One region of the Actinomadura sp. GTD37 genome, then DNA from elsewhere that is predicted to be linked to it. Evidence: riboswitches for the same ligand, from Rfam matches in the RefSeq annotation. Region 1 holds a riboswitch; the other holds the start of a gene.
What was found. Region 1 has a riboswitch for cyclic di-AMP ahead of ACA511_RS31700 (NlpC/P60 family protein). Riboswitches for the same ligand answer to the same signal wherever they lie in the genome.

Region 1 (8,917 bases):
GCGTGGAGTCGGAGATAACCATCCGCGTCGCCGGCGAACTGCTGATGTTCCTGCCGGCCACGCGGCGCGAGCCCGTGACCCGCGTGCCCTGCGACGGGACGTCGACGCTGGGGCACCTCGTGGAGTCGCTCGGCGTGCCGCTGCCCGAGGCGGGCCCGATGACCATCGGCGGCGCGCGGGTCGAACCGTCCGCCCGGCCGGACGGGGGCGACGAGGTCCACGTGGCGGCGGTGCCGCGTCCGCAGCCCGTCCCGCTGGAGCCCGGCCAGGCCGCGCCGCGCTTCCTCCTGGACGTGCACCTCGGCACGCTGGCCCGGCGGATGCGCCTCCTCGGCCTCGACACCGCCTACCACAACGACATGGACGACCCGGCGCTGGTCGTCCAGGCCAACGCGGAGCGCCGCGTCCTCCTCACCCAGGACCGCGGCCTCCTCCGCCGCCGCGCGCTGTGGTTCGGCGCCTACGTCCGCGGCTCCCGGCCGGACGACCAGCTCCGCGACCTCCTCGGCCGGTTCGCCCCCGTCCTCCGGCCGTGGACGCGCTGCACCGCCTGCAACGGCGAGCTGGTCCCGGTCGACAAGAGCGAGATCGCGGGCGACCTGGAGGCGGGGACGCGCCGCAACTACGACGTCTACGGCCGCTGCGCCGACTGCGGGCAGCTCTACTGGCGCGGCGCGCACGGCGGCCACCTGGAGGAGATCGTCCGGGCCTCGGTCCGGCTGGTCGAGTCGGTCCGCGGGACCGAGGCCGCGATTTCGGAGCGTTAGGGAGAGGGGCTGGTTGCGATCGATCTCGTTGTCGTAGGTGCGGCGATCATCGCGGACGGACGGCTGCTCAGCGCGCAGCGGGCCGAGCCGCCGCACATGGCGGGCGGCTGGGAGCTGCCGGGCGGAAAGGTCGACCCGGGGGAGTCGGACGAGGACGCCCTCGTCCGCGAGTGCCACGAGGAACTGGCGATCAAGGTGCGGCTCGGCCGCCGGATCGGCGGCGACTGGCGGCTGAGCGGGCGCAGCCTCCTGCGCGTGTGGACGGCCGAGATCACCGAGGGAGAGCCCCGGGCCCTGGAGCACCTAGCGCTCCGCTGGCTGTCCCCGCACGAGCTCTACGAGGTCGACTGGCTCCCAGGCGACCGCCCCGTCATAGACGTCATCGCCCAAGAGGGCTTCGCCTAGCCCCAGGGCCGCAACCACGCAACGACCTGAGCATGAACGTCCGTAACCTGAGCCGGCAACGACCTGAACGTTGCGATCGCGTCCGAAGGCAGGTTTCGAGCCTGCGAGAAACCTGATCGCGCAGCGAGCCGCCAGGCGAGCCGAAGCGATGCAGCGATCGCCGCTTTGCCCGTTGAAGGAGGGCGCGCCAGCGCCTGACGCCGAGGGCGAAGCGATGAACAGAGCGATCGCCGCTTCGGCCGTTGAAGGAGGGCGCGCCAGCGCCTGACGCCGAGGGCGAAGCAATAAGAACCGCGGGGGCTTCCTGCCGCGCCGCAGGAAGCCCCCGACGCTCGTGGGGGGCGCGAATCAGGTGATTCGGTTGGCGCCCGCGAAGTCGGACCGGTCCGACAGTTTGGAGATCTTCACCACATCGCCGGTCTGCGGGGCGTGCAGGTATTTGCCGCCGCTGAGGTAGATGCCCATGTGGTGGAGGTTGCTGCCGAAGTAGACGAGGTCGCCGGAGCGCAGCTGGCTCTGGGAGACCTTCGTGCCGAGCTGGTACAGGTCGCCGGTGTAGTGCGGCAGGCCGGACTTGCCGACCTGCGCGTAGGCCCAGACGACGAGGCCGGAGCAGTCGAAGCTGCTCGGGCCGGCGGCGCCCCACACGTACGGGGAGCCGAGTTTGCCGTAGGCCTTGCGGGCCATCTTGGCGGGCAGGTCGGAGCCCTTGATGGTCGCGGTGAGGCCGGTGCGCGGGTCGCTGGCGTGCGTGGTGGAGAGCTTGTCGAGGCGTTTCATCACCTCGGCGACCTTGGCCTTCGCCGCCGAGCGCGCCTTCTTGGCGTCGTCCCAGGCCTTCTCGACCCGGGCGGTCTTGGCCTTCGCGTCGCGTTCGGCGGCCTCGGCCCGCTCGATCTGCTTGCGCAGGGCGAGGACGGCGTGCGCCTGGTTCTGCACGAGGTAGGCGCCGTCGGACAGCCCGTCCGGGGATCCGGTCGCGCCGAAGATCGCGTCGGGGGCGCCGGCCATGTAGTTCGCGGCGGCCATCCGGCCGAGCTGCTCGCGGGAGGGGGCGGCCTGGGAACGCAGGGTCTGCGCCGTCTTGGCGGCGTCCCGCTGGGCCTTCTGCGCGGCCTTCAGGTCCACGCGGGTCTTGTTGAACTTCTCGGTGAGGATCTCGGCCTCTTCGTTCAGCGCGTTCAGGCTCTTGCGCAGCCCCTTCTCCGTCGTCGGAGTGGGGTTCGGCGCGGCCACGGCGGCGGCCGTCCGGAACGGCGGTGCGGCGTGGGCGGCGACGGGCGCGGTGGCGCCGAGGCCGATCAGGAGCATGGTCGCCGCGGTGGCGGCGGGCGTGACGCGACGCCGCCGGTGGGGGTCCGGTGCCAAGCCGGTGTTCTCCTCTCCTCGCGCGCCTACCGGGTTAGCTGACGGGTTCGGGCCAGGAGTCGCCCTACGGCGCGCGTCCTGCGACGTGCGTCGATTCACCCCGAGTTGCGTGGGTCCCCGGTTCTCCCCGCGGAGGGGAGATTCGGCGTCCCGGTCGCAGCCCCGTGGGGGTGGGGCTCCGCACGACCGGATCTCGGGCAGATTACAAAGAACGAGCAAAGATGGCGAATCGGAGGCCCGTGTGAAGGCGCGGGAGGCCCTGTGGCGGACGGGACGGACGCGCTCGGGATGGGGCGGCGCACGGCGGCGCGTAGAATGGAGTGCTGCCGCGTTTCTGCGGCGACTCTCCTGAAACCTCACGCAAGGTAACCCGCATGCCCATCTCCACGCGCGACGACCTCCGGAACGTCGCGATCGTCGCCCACGTCGACCACGGCAAGACGACGCTGGTCGACGCCATGCTCTGGCAGTCCGGGGCCTTCCGCGAGAACCAGGACGTCGACGACCGGGTCATGGACTCCAACGACCTGGAACGCGAGAAGGGCATCACCATTCTCGCGAAGAACACCGCCGTCAAGCACAACGGGCTGACGATCAATATCATCGACACGCCCGGCCACGCCGACTTCGGCGGCGAGGTGGAGCGCGGGCTGTCCATGGTGGACGGCGTCGTCCTGCTGGTGGACGCCAGCGAGGGCCCGCTCCCGCAGACCCGGTTCGTGCTGCGCAAGGCGCTCGCCGCCCGGCTGCCCGTGATCCTCGTCGTGAACAAGACCGACCGTCCCGACGCCCGCATCGACGAGGTCGTGGACGAGACGTACGAGCTGTTCATGGACCTCGACGCCGACGAAGGCCAGATCGACTTCCCGATCGTGTACGCGTCCGGCCGCGCCGGGCGGGCCTCGCTCGCCAAGCCCGCCGACGGCGCCATGCCGGACAGCGAAGACCTGGAGCCGCTGTTCTCGGTCATCACCGAGACGATCCCGGCGCCGTCCTACGACCCGGACGCGCCGCTGCAGGCGCACGTGACCAACCTGGACGCCTCCAGCTACCTCGGCCGGATCGCGCTCTGCCGCGTCCACGCCGGGACGATCAAGAAGGGCCAGCAGGTCGCCTGGTTCCGGCACGACGGCAGCGTCGAGCGGGTCCGGATCACCGAGCTGCTGATGACGGACGCGCTCGCCCGCAAGCCCGCCGACGACGCGGGTCCGGGCGACATCATCGCGATCTCCGGCATCCCCGACATCATGATCGGCGACACCATCGCCGACGCCGACGACCCGCGCCCGCTGCCGCTGATCACCGTGGACGAGCCCGCGATCTCGATGACGATCGGCACCAACACCGGGCCGATGGCCGGCCGGGAGAAGGGCACCAAGGTCACCGCCCGCATGGTCAAGGACCGGCTCGACCGCGAACTGGTCGGCAACGTGTCGATCAAGGTGCTGCCGACCGAGCGGCCGGACGCGTGGGAGGTGCAGGGCCGCGGCGAGCTGGCCCTCGCGATCCTGGTCGAGAACATGCGCCGCGAGGGCTACGAGCTGACCGTCGGCAAGCCGCAGGTCGTCACCCGCGAGATCGACGGCAAGCGGCACGAGCCGGTCGAGCGGCTCACGATCGACATCCCCGAGGAGCACCTCGGCGCGGTCACGCAGCTGATGGCGGTCCGCAAGGGCCGCATGGAGCAGATGACCAACCACGGCACCGGCTGGGTCCGGATGGAGTTCCTCGTCCCGGCCCGCGGCCTGATCGGGTTCCGCACCGAGTTCATGACCGAGACGCGCGGCACCGGCATGGCGCACCACGTCTTCGAGGACTACGAGCCCTGGTTCGGCCAGCTGCGCACCCGGCCGTCCGGCTCGCTCGTCGCCGACCGCACCGGCGTCGCCACCGCGTACGCGATCACGAACCTGCAGGAGCGCGGCACGTTCTTCGTCGGGCCGACCACCGAGGTGTACGAGGGCATGATCGTCGGGGAGAACTCCCGCGCCGACGACATGGACGTCAACATCACCAAGGAGAAGAAGCTCACGAACATGCGGTCGTCCACCGGCGACGAGCTGGAGCGGCTCACCCCGCCCCGCAACCTGTCGCTGGAGGAGGCGCTGGAGTTCTGCCGCGAGGACGAGTGCGTCGAGGTGACCCCGGCGAACGTCCGCATCCGCAAGGTCGTGCTGGACGCCAAGGAGCGCGAGCGCACCCGCGCCCGCACCAAGCGCGCCGGCTGACCTTCACCGCCGTGTGAAAGGGGGGCGGCCCCGGGGTTCCGAGAACCCCGGGGCCGCCCTTTCACGTACCGGTCACTTCAGCTGGACGGTCCCGGTCACGTCGGCGGCCAGGCGGAGCTGGTCGCCGTCGCGGAGGGGCGCCTCCACGCCCCGGGGGAGGCGTTCGCCGTTGACGAACGTCCCGTTGGTGGAGCCCTCGTCCCGCACCCAGGCCGTGCCGGACGGGTCGAGCCACACCGTCGAGTGGCGCCGCGACACGTTGTCGTACTGCGTGAACGTGGCCGCCACCGGCGACTGGCCGACGTCCCGGCCGAGCACGAGGTGCTGGCCGACCGAGACCTTCAGCTCGCCCGTGGGGAACAGCACCCGCAGGACGGGCGTGCCCTGCTTCGGCAGGGGCCGAAGGCACGAGTCGCACTGCGCGGCGCCCGGGTTGCTCAGCACCGCCTCGCAGTACGGGCACATGAACGCCGTGCTGTCGGGCGCAGGCCGGCCCTGGTTGTGGTCGTGCGGCAGCAGCGTCGCCTCACGGCCGTGCGGCGGCAGCGGCGGCTGGCCACCGTGCTGGGGACCGCCTTGCGGGGGGCCACCGAGCGGGGGACCGCCGTGGCCGCCGTGCTGCGGGCCGCCGTGCGGAGGCCCACCGTGCTGGGGCCCGCCCTGCGGCGGCTGCCCGTGCGGCTGGGGCGGCGGACCGAACTGGTGCTCGGCCGGCTGCGGAGCGCCGTACTGATCCTGCGGCGGTGCCCCGTACTGGTCCTGGGGGGCGCCGTACTGCTGCTCCTGAGGGGCCCCGTACTGCTCCTGCGGCGGTGCCCCGTACTGGTCCTGGGGGGCGCCGTACTGGTCCTGGGCCGGCTGGGGGGCGCCGTACTGGTCCTGAGGAGGCTGCGGAGCGCCGTACTGGTCCTGAGGGGGCTGGTACTGCTGCTGCTGCTCGCGCGGCTGGTACTGGTCCTGAGGAGGCTGCGGGGGACCCCATTGGTCCTGAGGCTGCTGCTGCGGCGCGCCCCACGGGTCAGCGGGCGGCTGCTGCTGCATCGGGGACTGGCCCCCGTGACCGCCCTGCTGGGGCCCGCCCTGCGGGGGACCGCCTTGGGGAGGCGCGCCGTGCTGTGGCTGTCCGTACTGGTCGGGTGCCTGCTGCTGGGGCGCCGGCGGCCCCCACGGGTCGGCCTGCTGTTGCTGCGGCGCGCCCCACGGGTCGGGCTGCTGGCCGGGCGGGCCCGGCTGCTGCTGCTGGCCGTAGGGGTCGTGGGGCTGCTGCGGCTGGCCGTACTGCTGCTGGCCGGGCTGCGGGGCGCCGTACTGGCCGCCCTGCGGCTGCCCGGGCGGCGGGCCGCCGGGACGCTGCTGGTCGTCGTACCCGCCCGGACCCTGCCGGTGGGCGCCGCCCCCGCCGCGCGCCAGGTTGGCCCCACAGTTCATGCAGAGCAGGTCGCCCTGCTGATGCGGCTCGCCGCAGACAGGACAGTTCAAGGTCGCCATGACACATCCCCCGAGCGCACCCCGGCGCGGTCGAGCCTCGACGTCAGGTGCTCCATGTCACCCCTTCGCGGGATCCCGATGTAGTACACCCGCCTTCCCTCCGGCCCTTCGTCCACGGACACCTGTACTCGGGGCCCTGTTGCTTCTCCAGTCTTGCCGATGTCGGCCAGTGCCCCGTACCGCCGCCGCCCCAGCGGGGACAGCGGCACGACGCGCTGGTTGGCCGACCCCCTCCAGAGTAGGGAGCCGTCGGCGGGGTGTCGCCCCCCCGGATTGAGCCGGTCGACGTACGGTCCGGTGATCACGGCGTCGCACATGTCCAGGATCTCGCGCGTCTCGCCGCCGCGGGAGAGCCGAGAGTAGACATATCCGCTATATACCAATATGTCCAACGCAATCGTCTCACGGTCGAGGGTGTCCCGCCACGCGTGGATACCGCGCAGCAGGGCCCCCAGCGCGGCCGGCTGCTGGAACGGCTCACCACCGGAAATGGTGACGCCGTCGACCGGTCCGGGCAGGGACGCGAGCCATCCTAAAACGGTCTCGACGGGCACCGCGCGGCGCGGGTCGGCCTCCCAGGTGTCCGTGGAGAGGCAGCCGTGACAGTGCAGCGTGCAGCCCTGCGTCCAGATGCCGGCGCGGATTCCGGGGCCGAGTGTGGTCACCGGATAGTGCGCCTTGGCGAGCAGCAGCGCCTCGCCGCCGCCCCCCGAGCCCTCCCCGCCGGCCGTGCCGGTCTCGCCGGTCACTGGAGTTCCAGATGGACGATGCTTCCCTCGCGCCGGATGCCCGTCACCGTGACCTTCTCGTCCGGGACGAGCTCCCGGTCGAACATCGCGCGCGCCAGCGGGTTGACGAAATGCGACTCCAGCGCCATGCCGATGCCGCGTCCGCCCTTGTCCAGCTCGCCCGTGCACCATTCGCGGAGCGTCGTCAGCGCGTCCCCCTTCACGGCGAGGGAGAGCCGGTGCTCCTCGGTGACCCGCCGGCAGATGTTCGCGAACTGCAGGTCGAAGATCTTGTGCGCGGCCCCGGCGGAGATGAAGTCGAACACGACGATGTTGTCGCCGAACCGGTTGAGCAGCTCGGGCCGGTTGAGGACCTCGGTGAAATGGTCGGCGACCGCGCCCTTGATGCGCTGCTCGACCTCGTCGTAGGCCATCCCGGGTGTGATGTTCTGCACACGGTCGGCCGTGCCGTACGGGAACGCGTCCCGGGTCGTCAGGTCGCGCCCCGGGACGTACATCCCGAGGTTCGAGGTGAAGATCAGGATCGACTCGGAGAAGTGCACGGTGTTGCCGCGCCCGTCGGTGAGGCGGCCGTCCTCCAGGATCTGGAGGAACTTGTCCAGGATCCGCGGGTGCGCCTTCTCGATCTCGTCGAAGAGGATCACCCGGAACGGGTCCTCGCGGACGGCGTTGGTCAGCTCGCCGCCGGCCTCGTGCCCCACGTAGCCGGGCGGCGACCCGATCAGCCGGTCGCCGGACCCCTCGCCGGAGAACTCGCTCATGTCGAAGCGCAGGTAGGCGGACTCGTCCCCGAACACCAGCTCGGTGATCGCCTTCGCCAGCTCCGTCTTGCCGGTGCCGGTCGGGCCCGCGAAGAACAGCACGCCGCGCGGCCGGCTGCCGGACCGGGTCGCCTGCGCCCCCGACAGCCCCAGCACCGCCCGCTTCAGGATGTCGAGGGTCTTGGTGACGGCCTGCGGCTGCCCGATCACCCGCTCCGGGACGCGCTTCTCGCCCTCCAGCACCCGGCGGCGCAGATGGCCCCGGCTCCACGGGTTGTCGAGGACGCCGAGCTTGTAGGTGCGCACCGCGTCCGGCAGGTCGGCCAGGTCGACGTTGCGCTCCTTCGCCAGCCGCGTCACCTCGATCATCGACTGGAGGGTGAGCCCGTCGGCCTGCTCGGCGAACGCGTCGCACGCCGCGGCCGCGGCCTCGTCCGTCCCGGCGTCGGTGACCCCGAACGCGCGCGCCAGCAGCCGCGCCGTCTCCTGCCGGTCGCCGAGGTGCGGGCGCGGGATCGTGATCTCGCGGATGTTCTCGTTGTCGGCCGTCAGCCACGGCGGCAGATCGCCGGGCCGCTCCACCAGCCAGACGACCGGGTTGTAGAGCGGCTTCGGCCGCGCCCCCGTCACCCGGACGGGCCGGGCGCTGCGCGACAGCTTCGCGCAGAACCGGAAGAAGTCGCGCTCGCCGGGCTCCAGGTCGGTCGGCGTGCGGGCGATCCGCGACGCGGAGTCGATCACGAACGCGGCGCGGATGTCCTCGCCGGGGCGCGCCACCGCGGCCAGGTGCCGGGTCAGCCCCTCCAGCGACGGCTTCTCGTCCGGCTTGGTCTTGCCGAGCAGCCGCTGCGCCGCCTGCGCCGCCGCGTCGTCGCCGTCCGGGTAGACCTGGAGGCCGTCCACCGGGTCGTACACGATCATGCAGGACGCGCCGCTGGAGTGAAGCGTCTCCCAGAGCAGCCCGCGCAGCGGCAGCAGCCGCGCCGGGCCGGCGCCCTCCGCCGGCGGCGCGAGGAAGCTGTCGTAGAGGTTCCCCGACAGGACGTACTGGGAGTGCACCGAGAGGGTCGCGTCGAGCTCGCGGATGAACGGCGGCCAGCCCTGCAGCCGGCCCCCGAGAGTCGGCGAATCAATGCTCATCTGCGCTCCCC
Region 2 (8,917 bases), on a different contig from region 1:
TCCCAGGCCAGCCGTTCCTCGAACGCCTCGTGCTCGCGGCCCGGCCCGCCGAGCCCGCGGGCGTGCGCGAACTCGCCCGACAGGTTCTCCTGGAGCCAGTCGCGGACCTCGGCGCGGAACGCGCGGTCCTCCGGAGACTCGTTCTGCTTCACGCCGCGAACTCTACCAAACAGTTGTTAGAAAGAATCACCCCCCAGTGCGGGTTCGGCCGCCCGCTCGGCCTCCTGCTCGGCGGCCGGCGCGGGCGGGCGCTCCGGCACCTCCGGCGCCAGGTCCCGGTGGAGCAGGTCGAACAGCCGGTCCCAGCGGGCGAGGACGGCGTCCGGGTGGAACCGCAGCACGGAGGCGCGGGCCGCCGCGCCGAGGGCGCGGCGCTCCGCCGGATCCTCGATGAGCCGTTCCAGGGCGGCCGCGAACGCGACCGTGTCGCCGGGCCGGACGAGGACGCCGCCCCGGTCGTCCCCGAGGAGCGTCCGGACGCCCGGCGCGCAGTCGAACGCCACCGTCGGCAGCCCGTACGCCATCGCCTCCAGCACCGACATCGGGAAGCCCTCCGCGCGCGACGGCAGCGCGAAGACCGACGCCTCGACGAGCGCGTCCTCGACGTCGGCGACCACGCCCCGGAACTCCACCGAGGCGGATATCCCGGCGGCCCGCACGCGCAGCTCCTCCTCGTCCGGGCCGCTGCCGTAGACGTGGAGCCGCCACTCCGGATGGCGGGCGGAGATCCGCTCCCACGCCTCCAGCATCAGGTCCACGCCCTTCTCCTGCGACAGGCGGCCGACGCAGGCCACCACGGGAAGGTCCAGCGTGGGATGGACGGTCGGCGTGACGTGCAGCGGGTTCGGGATGTGGTCGACGTTGGTCATGCCGTCCCTCGCCCAGGCGTCGGCGTCCTCGGCGGTCAGCACCAGCATCCGGTCCGCGTCCGCGTAGTGCTCCTTGACCCGCCGGTACCGCGTCGACCTCCGGGTGGCCTTGTACGACTCGTGGCTCATCGCCACGACCCGCAGCCCGGACGTGTCGGCCAGCCGCACCCACTCCATCGCCCACACCTGAGCCACGATGACCACGGACCCCGGCCCGGCGGCGGCGAACAGCTCCGACAGCCGGGCGGCGCCGCGCCGCTGGGCCGCGGACCGCCGCATCTCCCGCGCGTGCGCCGCCGCGTTCAGGTGCTCCGCCGGCCTCCGCGGACGCCACGCCAGCACCGGCGCGCGCCAGTCGCGGTGCAGCACCTCGACGGCGTAGGACCCGTCGCGGCCGTGGTGGTAGGGCTCCGGCCCGCGGGTGATCCCGACGAGGGTGACGCGGTCGCCGCGTCCGGCCAGCAGCCGCGCCATGTGGTGCGCCCAGCGCTGGAGCCCGCCCATCTCGTCGGCGTTGTTGCACACGATGAAGACGTCACGCGGTGCGGCCATGCCTGCTCCCCCTGCGGCTCGGGCGTCTCGCCCCGTGGCCCGGCCCGGCGGCCGGGAAGTAGCGGTCCGCCACCGTGCGGGCGGCGGTCCCCCGGTCGTGCTCGCCGAAGCGCGCGGCGAACGCGCGGCGCCGGGCCGCGTGGGCGGCCTCCGCCGCGTCCAGCCCGGCCAGCGCCGCGACGAGTTCCTCCTCGCCGCGGGTGACCGGCCCGGGCCCGTGCAGCTCCAGGTCGAAGTAGCCGGTCGCGAGGTCCCGGCCGTCCGGGACGTGCAGGATGATCGGCCGGTCCAGCAGCGCGAAGTCGAACATGATCGAGGAGTGGTCGGTGATCAGCACGTCCGCGAGGAGCAGCAGCGGGGTGACGTCGGGCACCGCGCCGACGTCCCGCATGACCGCGCGGGCTCCGGGCGGGACGTTCGCCCGGCACAGGTAGTGCGGCCGGACGAGCAGCACGTACTCCCCGCCCAGCACCCGCTCGAACACCTCCGGGTCGATGGGCGGCTCCAGCAGCCTGACGGGCCGCCCCTTCGGCCCGGTGGCGAACGTCGGCGCGTACAGGACGGCGCGGCGCCCGCCGTCGAGGCCGAGCGACGCGCGGAGCGAGGCGACCTCGGCGGCCAGCTCCGGGTCGCCGTCCACCCCGTTGACCAGGGCGTCGTTGCGCGGGTAGCCGGCCGGGAGCAGCTCCGAGCGGACCCCGAGGCCGGCGCACAGCGTCTCGGCGTCGTGCGCGGAGCGCACCAGGAAGCAGTCGTAGCGCTCCACCATCCGGCGCAGCCGGGCCCTCTCGGCGGCGGGGCCGCTCTTGAGGCCCGGCTGGTCGAGGCCCATCAGCTTGAACGCCGAGCCGTGCCAGGTCTGGATATAGGTGGTCCCGGGGCGTTTGCGGAGGCCGTCGGGCAGGCCCTGGTTGTCGACCCAGTACTGGGCGCGGGCCAGCGCCAGGAAGTACCCCCACGAGCCGCGCCGGACGAGCCTGGCGTCGTCCGGGAACCCCTTCGGGGAGGACGCGTACGCCCACACCGCCGTCACCGGCCGGCGCGTCCTGCGCAGCTCCCGGTAGATGTACTTCGGGTTGTCCGAGTAGTGGCGGCCGAGGTGGCTCTCGAAGACCACCTGGCCGGCCCGGACGGGCAGCCGGCTCAGCACCCGGTTGAACACGGCGACCTTGGTCTCGCGGGCGGTCAGCCGCTTGCGGACGGACTTCTCCAGGCCCCGCGCGCGGCGCCAGGCGAGCCGTCCCGCCCGCGACCGGGCGGCGCCGAGCGCGGCGGCCCCGGCGAGCCGCGCCCACGGGTTCGCCGTCTCCAGCGCGAAGGCCAGGTGCCCGCCGCCCGTGACGTACGAGCGGAGCCGGTCGGCGGCGATCCGCGTCAGCCGGGGCCGGACGGGCAGCGCGACGCCCGCCAGCGGCGGCGATCCGCGTCCCTCGGCGAGGCGGGTGACCATGTCCTCGCCGTTCACCCGGACGCGGAGCCGGACGTCCCAGACGGGGTCGACGAACCCGATCGGCCTGATCCGGCGGACCGGGTCGAACTCCGCCCGCCACACCAGCCGGTCCCCCTCGTGCCGGACGGCGGCGCGGGCCCGCGCCGCGCGGGCGCGGCGGCGCCGGTCGCGGAACTCCAGGGTCGCGGCCAGCTCGGCGTCCGGGGGGATGCGGCCCAGCGGGTTGAGCACGGTCCCGGCCAGCAGCACGCGGTCGCCGCGCATCTCCAGCCGCGTCACCGTGTTCGCCGGGCGCAGGTCCTGCAGGGGCCGGACGTGGAAGCCGAGGCCCGTGACGTCCAGGACCCGGCGGCCCAGCGTGCCGCGCGGCCCGCCCGCGCCCCAGTAGACCCGCCCGTCCCGCTCCACCAGCCGCGCGCGCAGCTCGGGGCGTTCGGCGGTCCGGTACTCGGCGGCGGCGAGCGCCCCCGCGTGGTCGCCCTCGCGGATCAGGTACGCGGCGATCGCGGGCAGCGGGTTGGCCAGCTCGAACGCGCGCGGGTCCAGCTCGGCCAGGTAGCCGGCCGCCAGATCGAGGAAGCGGGCCCGGTGGCGCGGGTCGCGGTCGCGCAGCTCCCGCAGGTAGAGGACCAGGTCGTGGTTGACGAACTTGACGTCCTTGGCGCGCCGCAGGTCGTGCGCGCCGCGCAGCGCGAACAGCATGTCGATGCGCCGGTGGATCTCCAGCCGGTCGGCGAAGTTGGCCAGTTCGGCCCGCCGGTTGGAGATCGACGGCTCCGCCGCCCGCTGCCGGACGAGCCAGTTGTAGACGCGGTGCGGGATCACCGCGGTCCGCTCGGCCGCCAGGTACGCCTCGGCGGTGAACAGCAGGTCCTCGTAGTGCAGCCGTTCGACGAACCGCAGCCCGTGCTCCTCCAGGAAGCCGCGCCGGTACGCCTTGTTGGTCGAGAGGGTGTCGTAGAGGAGGCGGGGGTTCTCGCTCAGCGATTCGTAGACGGCGCTGCGCTGGTAGAGCCAGGGGTACCAGGGGCGGACGCGGCCCTTCGCGCCCCGGGGCAGGTCCAGGAAGATCCGGTCGCACAGCCCGGAGACCATGTCGGCGCCGGTGTCCTCGGCGGTGGCGAGCAGGTTGAGGCAGGCGTGCCGGTCCAGCAGGTCGTCGCTGTCGAGGAACATCACGTACCGGCCGGACGACGCCTCGATCCCGGTGTTGCGGGGGCGGCCGCAGCCGCCGGAGTTGGACGGCAGGCGGACGGCCCGGACCCGTCCCGGGTGCGCGGCCGCGAGCCGGTCGGCGGCCTCGCCGGTGCCGTCGGTGCTGGCGTCGTCGACGATCACGGTCTCGACGCCGCCCAGCGACTGCGCCAGCGACGAGGCGACGGCCCGGGGGAGCCGCCGGGCGTCGTTGTAGGCGATCACCACCACGCTGACATCCGGGCGCACCCGCATGGGCATCCCCCTTCGCCAGTTCCCCGGGGGCTGGGCGCGCCCCGGGCGCCGGTCGGACGCGTTGCGAGGGATTCCTATCCAGGAACGCCGCACTGAGGTCCAAGGGGGATCAAAGGCTGGTATTGCTTCGCATTACCCGCCTTCAGCGGATGCATGGGACACATCCCCCGAGGAGGCGCGGACACCGCCCCGGAAACGCCCGAAGGCGCCCGGCCGGAGCCGGGCGCCTTCAGGTCTTGCTCGTACGCGTCTTTACGCGTCGTGTCGTTGCCGGGAGGGATCAGGCGGCGTAGTCGGGGTAGCCGTAGCCCACGATCTCGGACTTGTCGCGGACCTTCTTCTGCACCTCGTCGTCGCTGTTGCCCTCGATGGTCTTCACGGTGCCGTCGCCGTTGTCCTTGACGACGAGGCCGACGTGGTCGATGTCACCGATGCCGCCCTTGTTGCCGCCCTGCCAGTCGAAGAACACGACGGCGCCCGGCTTGGCCTTCTGGCCCCAGCGGTCGGTCTTCTTGAACCAGCTGGCGTGCTGGACGGTGTAGGCGTCCCAGCCCATGTTCTTCACGCCGGTCTGGGCGCCGAGCCAGGAGACGAACATGTCGCACCACTGGGCGCCGTTGTACGCCTTGACCGAGAAGCCGCCGTCGCGCTGCGCGGTGGCCTTGGCGTGCGGGGTCGAGACGTACCAGTCGTGGAACTTGGTCTGCTTGCCCTTGCCCTCGCCGATGCCGACCTGCTTCTCGGCCAGCTTGATGACCTCGGTGGCCTGGACGGCGCGCGGCGGCACCTTGTAGCCGGCCTCGCCGGCCTGCTCGGCGGTCATGCCCGACGACGCCTTCGACGCGGTGCCCTGCTCGGCGACCGCCGCCGCGCGGGCCGGGGTCTCGGCCTCGGCGCGGCCACCGGCGAGGGGGTTGAGAACTGCGAGCCCGACGGCTCCCGCGACGACGGCGCTGACGGCGACGCCGACGGCCTTGTCCTCGGGCGAGAAGCGGTTGAGCGAAAGTCGATCGAAACGACCGGTCATGCAGGGAATCTCCTTGTCTTCCATGACGCCTACCGGGTTAGCTGACGGATTCGGGCATGGAAGTAGCCCTACGGCGCGACTCTCGGCGCGCCGATTCACCCCTGGAACATTGGGTCCCCGGCTCCGTCCGGTCGTCCGACCGGACGGACTCGGCCTCGCACCGCACAGGGCGGCGCAGACTATTCGGATTTATCTCAGCGACTGATCTCGATGAGGGGGCGCGCGTCTTCTGGCGCGCATCGCGTGCGGACACCGCTCCGCGATCCTCGGCCGTACGCGGTACGGCCGGCGGCAACGCATGGGGTGCGCTGCGTGATTCTGATAGAAGGTATCAACCCTCCCAGGAAAAGCAAATGAGCCACAAAACTCGGTCTTGCCCGCTCAAAGCCCTTCCAAGGATTCTTCAACACCGCCGGGCCCCCGTGTCTTCCCGATCTTCACCGGAGTGGGCCTCAGGCCCTTGCCTCGCGGTCTTACCGCGTGATGACCAAAGGGTAAAGAACCCCCGGGAGGGCGGCGGCCGGCACCCGTCGCGGGGCCGCGGGCAGGCCCTCGGCGGCCCTTCCCCGCGGTTCAGGTGAGTGCCGGATCACACTCCGCGGCCATCCGAGGGTGCGGGTGCGACAGGTCACTCGACGTGCAGCGCGAACAGCGTGGTGTCGTCCGCGGCCCGGTCGTGCTCCATGCGGGCGAGGACCTCGTCCAGCACCCGGTCCGGGCGCTCCGAGCAGTCCCGCAGGATCACGGTGAGCCGCTCGATGCGCTCGTCCAGGTCCGCGTCCCGGCGCTCCACCAGGCCGTCGGTGTAGAGGAACAACAGGTCCCCGGGGCTGAGCTCGGTGGTGATCGTCGTGTACTGCCAGCCGGGCATGGCGCCGAGCATCGGGTCGCGGACGACCTCCAGCGTCGTCGCATGGGTCCCCCTGACCAGGATCGGCGGCGGATGGCCCGCGCACGTCCACTCCAGCACCCGCCGGGACGGGTCGAAATGGGCGACGATCGCCGTCCCCGTCGCGGGCGGGTCCATGTTGCCGACCAGCTCGTTCAGCCAGCCCACCAGCCGTCCCGCCGGCTCCCCCGTGCAGGCGAGGCCGAGCAGCCCGTTCCGGGTCCGCGCCATCGCGGCGGCCGCCGGCAGCCCGTGCCCGGCGGCGTCCCCGATCGCGAACACGGCCCGCCCGTCCGGCATCACCCGCGTCGCGAACCAGTCCCCGCCGATGCGGGCGGTGCTCTCCGCCGCCAGGCTGCGGACCGCCATGCCGAGGCCCGGCAGCTGCTCCACCTCGTCCTCGTCCGGCAGGATCGCGCGGCGCAGCGTCACCGCCACCTTGCGCTCCTGCGCCGTCCGCGCCTGCTGCTTGAGCATCTGCCGCCGGGTCTCGGCCAGCGCCCGCTCCACCCCCCGCCGCCGGGTGATGTCCTGCGAGATGATGTTGATCGAGACCGGCAGCCCGGATTCGCCCAGCACCGGCTCGGCGAACACCCACAGGTGCCGCGGCGTCCCGTCCTGGCCGATCACGCGGTGCTCGGCCTCCACCGGCTCCCGCCGCGAGAACATCGTCTGGACGGCCTCCTCCATCAGCGGAAGGTCGTCGTCCGCCACGGCCTTCGGCAGGTCGTGCGGCATCTGCGGCACCTCGTCCGGGGTGAGGCCGTAGTTGGCCAGCATCTGCGGCGTCCAGTCCGCCTCCCCGGTCGCGAGGTCCCACTCGCCGAACCCGATCAGCGCCAGCCGCTCGACCCGCTCCATCCGCCGCGCGACCCTGTCCTCCGCCACGTGGTACCGCCACGTGACGCACACCCCGGTCGGCACCCGGACGCACCGCACGCTCATCCGGGACGAGCGGGACAGGCCGCGCTGGGCGGTGGAGTACGGGATCGAGTCGCGTTCCAGCCGGGTCCCCGCCTCCAGGACCCCGACGTACTCGTCGAAGAGCCCGCTGAGCACCGCGCCCGGATCCGTCCGCAGCAGCCGGAGGCCGGTCAGCTCCTCCTTGCCGCGCCCGAACATGTCCCGCGTCGCGCCGTTGGCGTCGGCGTAGAGGAAGTCCGCCACGTCGCCGGCGGCGTCCCTGACCGGCACGAGGTGGACGCAGGAGTCGAGCGTCCCGTCCAGCACCGCCCGCGCCACCGGGTCGTCCCCCATCCCGGCGAGGATCTCGGCGTCCCCCGCCGTGTCCTCGGCCGTCACCCGGGCCAGGACGTCCTCGGCCTCCGACAGCACGTCCTCGCGCTCGGTGGTGCGGCCCTCGGCCCGCGGCGCCCGGCGGCCCGCGAGCACGGCCCCCACCGGCCCGCTCCCGGCGTCCTTGACCAGCAGGGACGCCGCCTCGGCGAGATCGATGTCCAGGTCGCGCGCGAGCCAGATCAGGTGCTGCAGGGCCTCCCCCGGCGGGACGCCGAGCCGCCGGGCCAGCACGACCCGCGCCTCCGCCAGCATCGCGCGGTCATGCGCGGCGCCCCGGAGGTCCTCCGGGTCCGCGACGTGCACACCGGGCTGAATGCCTTCCGCTTCCGCCAACCCCGTCCCCCGTTCGGACTCACCTGCCCCTGGGAGAAAAAAGCTACATACGCCAGCGAAGGACTATTCGCCCACAACCCGGCAACACGCCAGGTCTTTGCCCGGGTTTTCCGTTCTCGTCCGAACTCCACCGCTTCCGCTGACCGTCTCTCGACGGAACCCTTCCACAACGAGTGATCCTCGTCACACCGTCCGGTAGACGTCCCTGGTCAGCGCCGTGATCCGCGCCGCCGCCGTGCGGAACGACGTGCCCGCCGACTGCAGCGTCAGCACTACGACGATCTTGTCGCCGACCACCCCGGTCGTGTGCAGGACGGGCCGCCCGATCCCCAGACCGGGCCCCCACGCCGCGGGCCGCACCCCGCCCCCGCACGGCTCCGCCGGCACGTCCCCGAACCCCGACCACCCCTGCTTGACGGCGCGCGGCCCCTTCACCGCCCGCGGAATCCCGAACGTCTGGTCGAACCCGTCCTTCCCGCACGGCGTCGACCTCCGCAGCTGCTCCATGACGAACTCCCCCGGCGCCGCCTCCAGCAGATACCGGTACGTCTTCACCACGTCCCTGGCACTGAGCGCCGTATACCCCCAGAACCCGGGCTTCTCCGCGGGCGGCGGCGCCGTCTCCGCCAGCCCCACCCTCCGCACCATCCGCTCGATGATCTTCCCCCGCCCGCCCCGCCGCCAGAACTCCGTCGCCGCCTGGTCGTCACTCGACCGCAGCATCGACGCCAGCGACGCCCGATCCGCCGCCGACGCCCGGTGCCGCTCCAGGTAGTCCACCGCGATGAGGATCTTCACCACCGACGCCGACCGGAACGTCCGCCGCGCCTCCCGCTCCAGGACGACCCGCCCCGCACCGCGATCGAACACCGCATAGGAGGCCAGAACCCCCGCAGGCACCCGCACGACCGGCGCCTTGGAAGCCTCCGTCGCCTTCGGCTCCCCCGGCTCAGGACTACCGCTCACCGTCCGCCCCTCTCCCGCACCGGAACCGCCGCCGCCCCCGCACCCGCACAGCAGCCCCACGCACAACACCCCGCCGAGCACCG

Region 2: linked by a shared signal. The riboswitch ahead of ACA511_RS14175 (CHAP domain-containing protein) and the one ahead of ACA511_RS31700 (NlpC/P60 family protein) in region 1 are both predicted to bind cyclic di-AMP.

The regions. Positions count from the first base shown of each region.
Region 1 is NZ_JBGNUS010000007.1:272,051-280,967, reverse strand. Features, by position in the region: gene ACA511_RS31710 (Mut7-C RNAse domain-containing protein) at 1-767, shown strand, start outside; gene ACA511_RS31705 ((deoxy)nucleoside triphosphate pyrophosphohydrolase) at 777-1,172, shown strand; gene ACA511_RS31700 (NlpC/P60 family protein) at 1,521-2,540, opposite strand; cyclic di-AMP (ydaO/yuaA leader) riboswitch at 2,548-2,698, opposite strand; gene typA (translational GTPase TypA) at 2,915-4,768, shown strand; gene ACA511_RS31690 (FHA domain-containing protein) at 4,841-6,256, opposite strand; gene ACA511_RS31685 (4Fe-4S single cluster domain-containing protein) at 6,244-7,005, opposite strand; gene ACA511_RS31680 (AAA family ATPase) at 7,002-8,906, opposite strand.
Region 2 is NZ_JBGNUS010000002.1:6,850-15,766, forward strand. Features, by position in the region: gene ACA511_RS14160 (acyl-CoA dehydrogenase family protein) at 1-152, opposite strand, end outside; gene ACA511_RS14165 (glycosyltransferase) at 177-1,421, opposite strand; gene ACA511_RS14170 (CDP-glycerol glycerophosphotransferase family protein) at 1,405-4,320, opposite strand; gene ACA511_RS14175 (CHAP domain-containing protein) at 4,601-5,347, opposite strand; cyclic di-AMP (ydaO/yuaA leader) riboswitch at 5,359-5,512, opposite strand; gene ACA511_RS14180 (PP2C family protein-serine/threonine phosphatase) at 5,976-7,838, opposite strand; gene ACA511_RS14185 (hypothetical protein) at 8,052-8,834, opposite strand.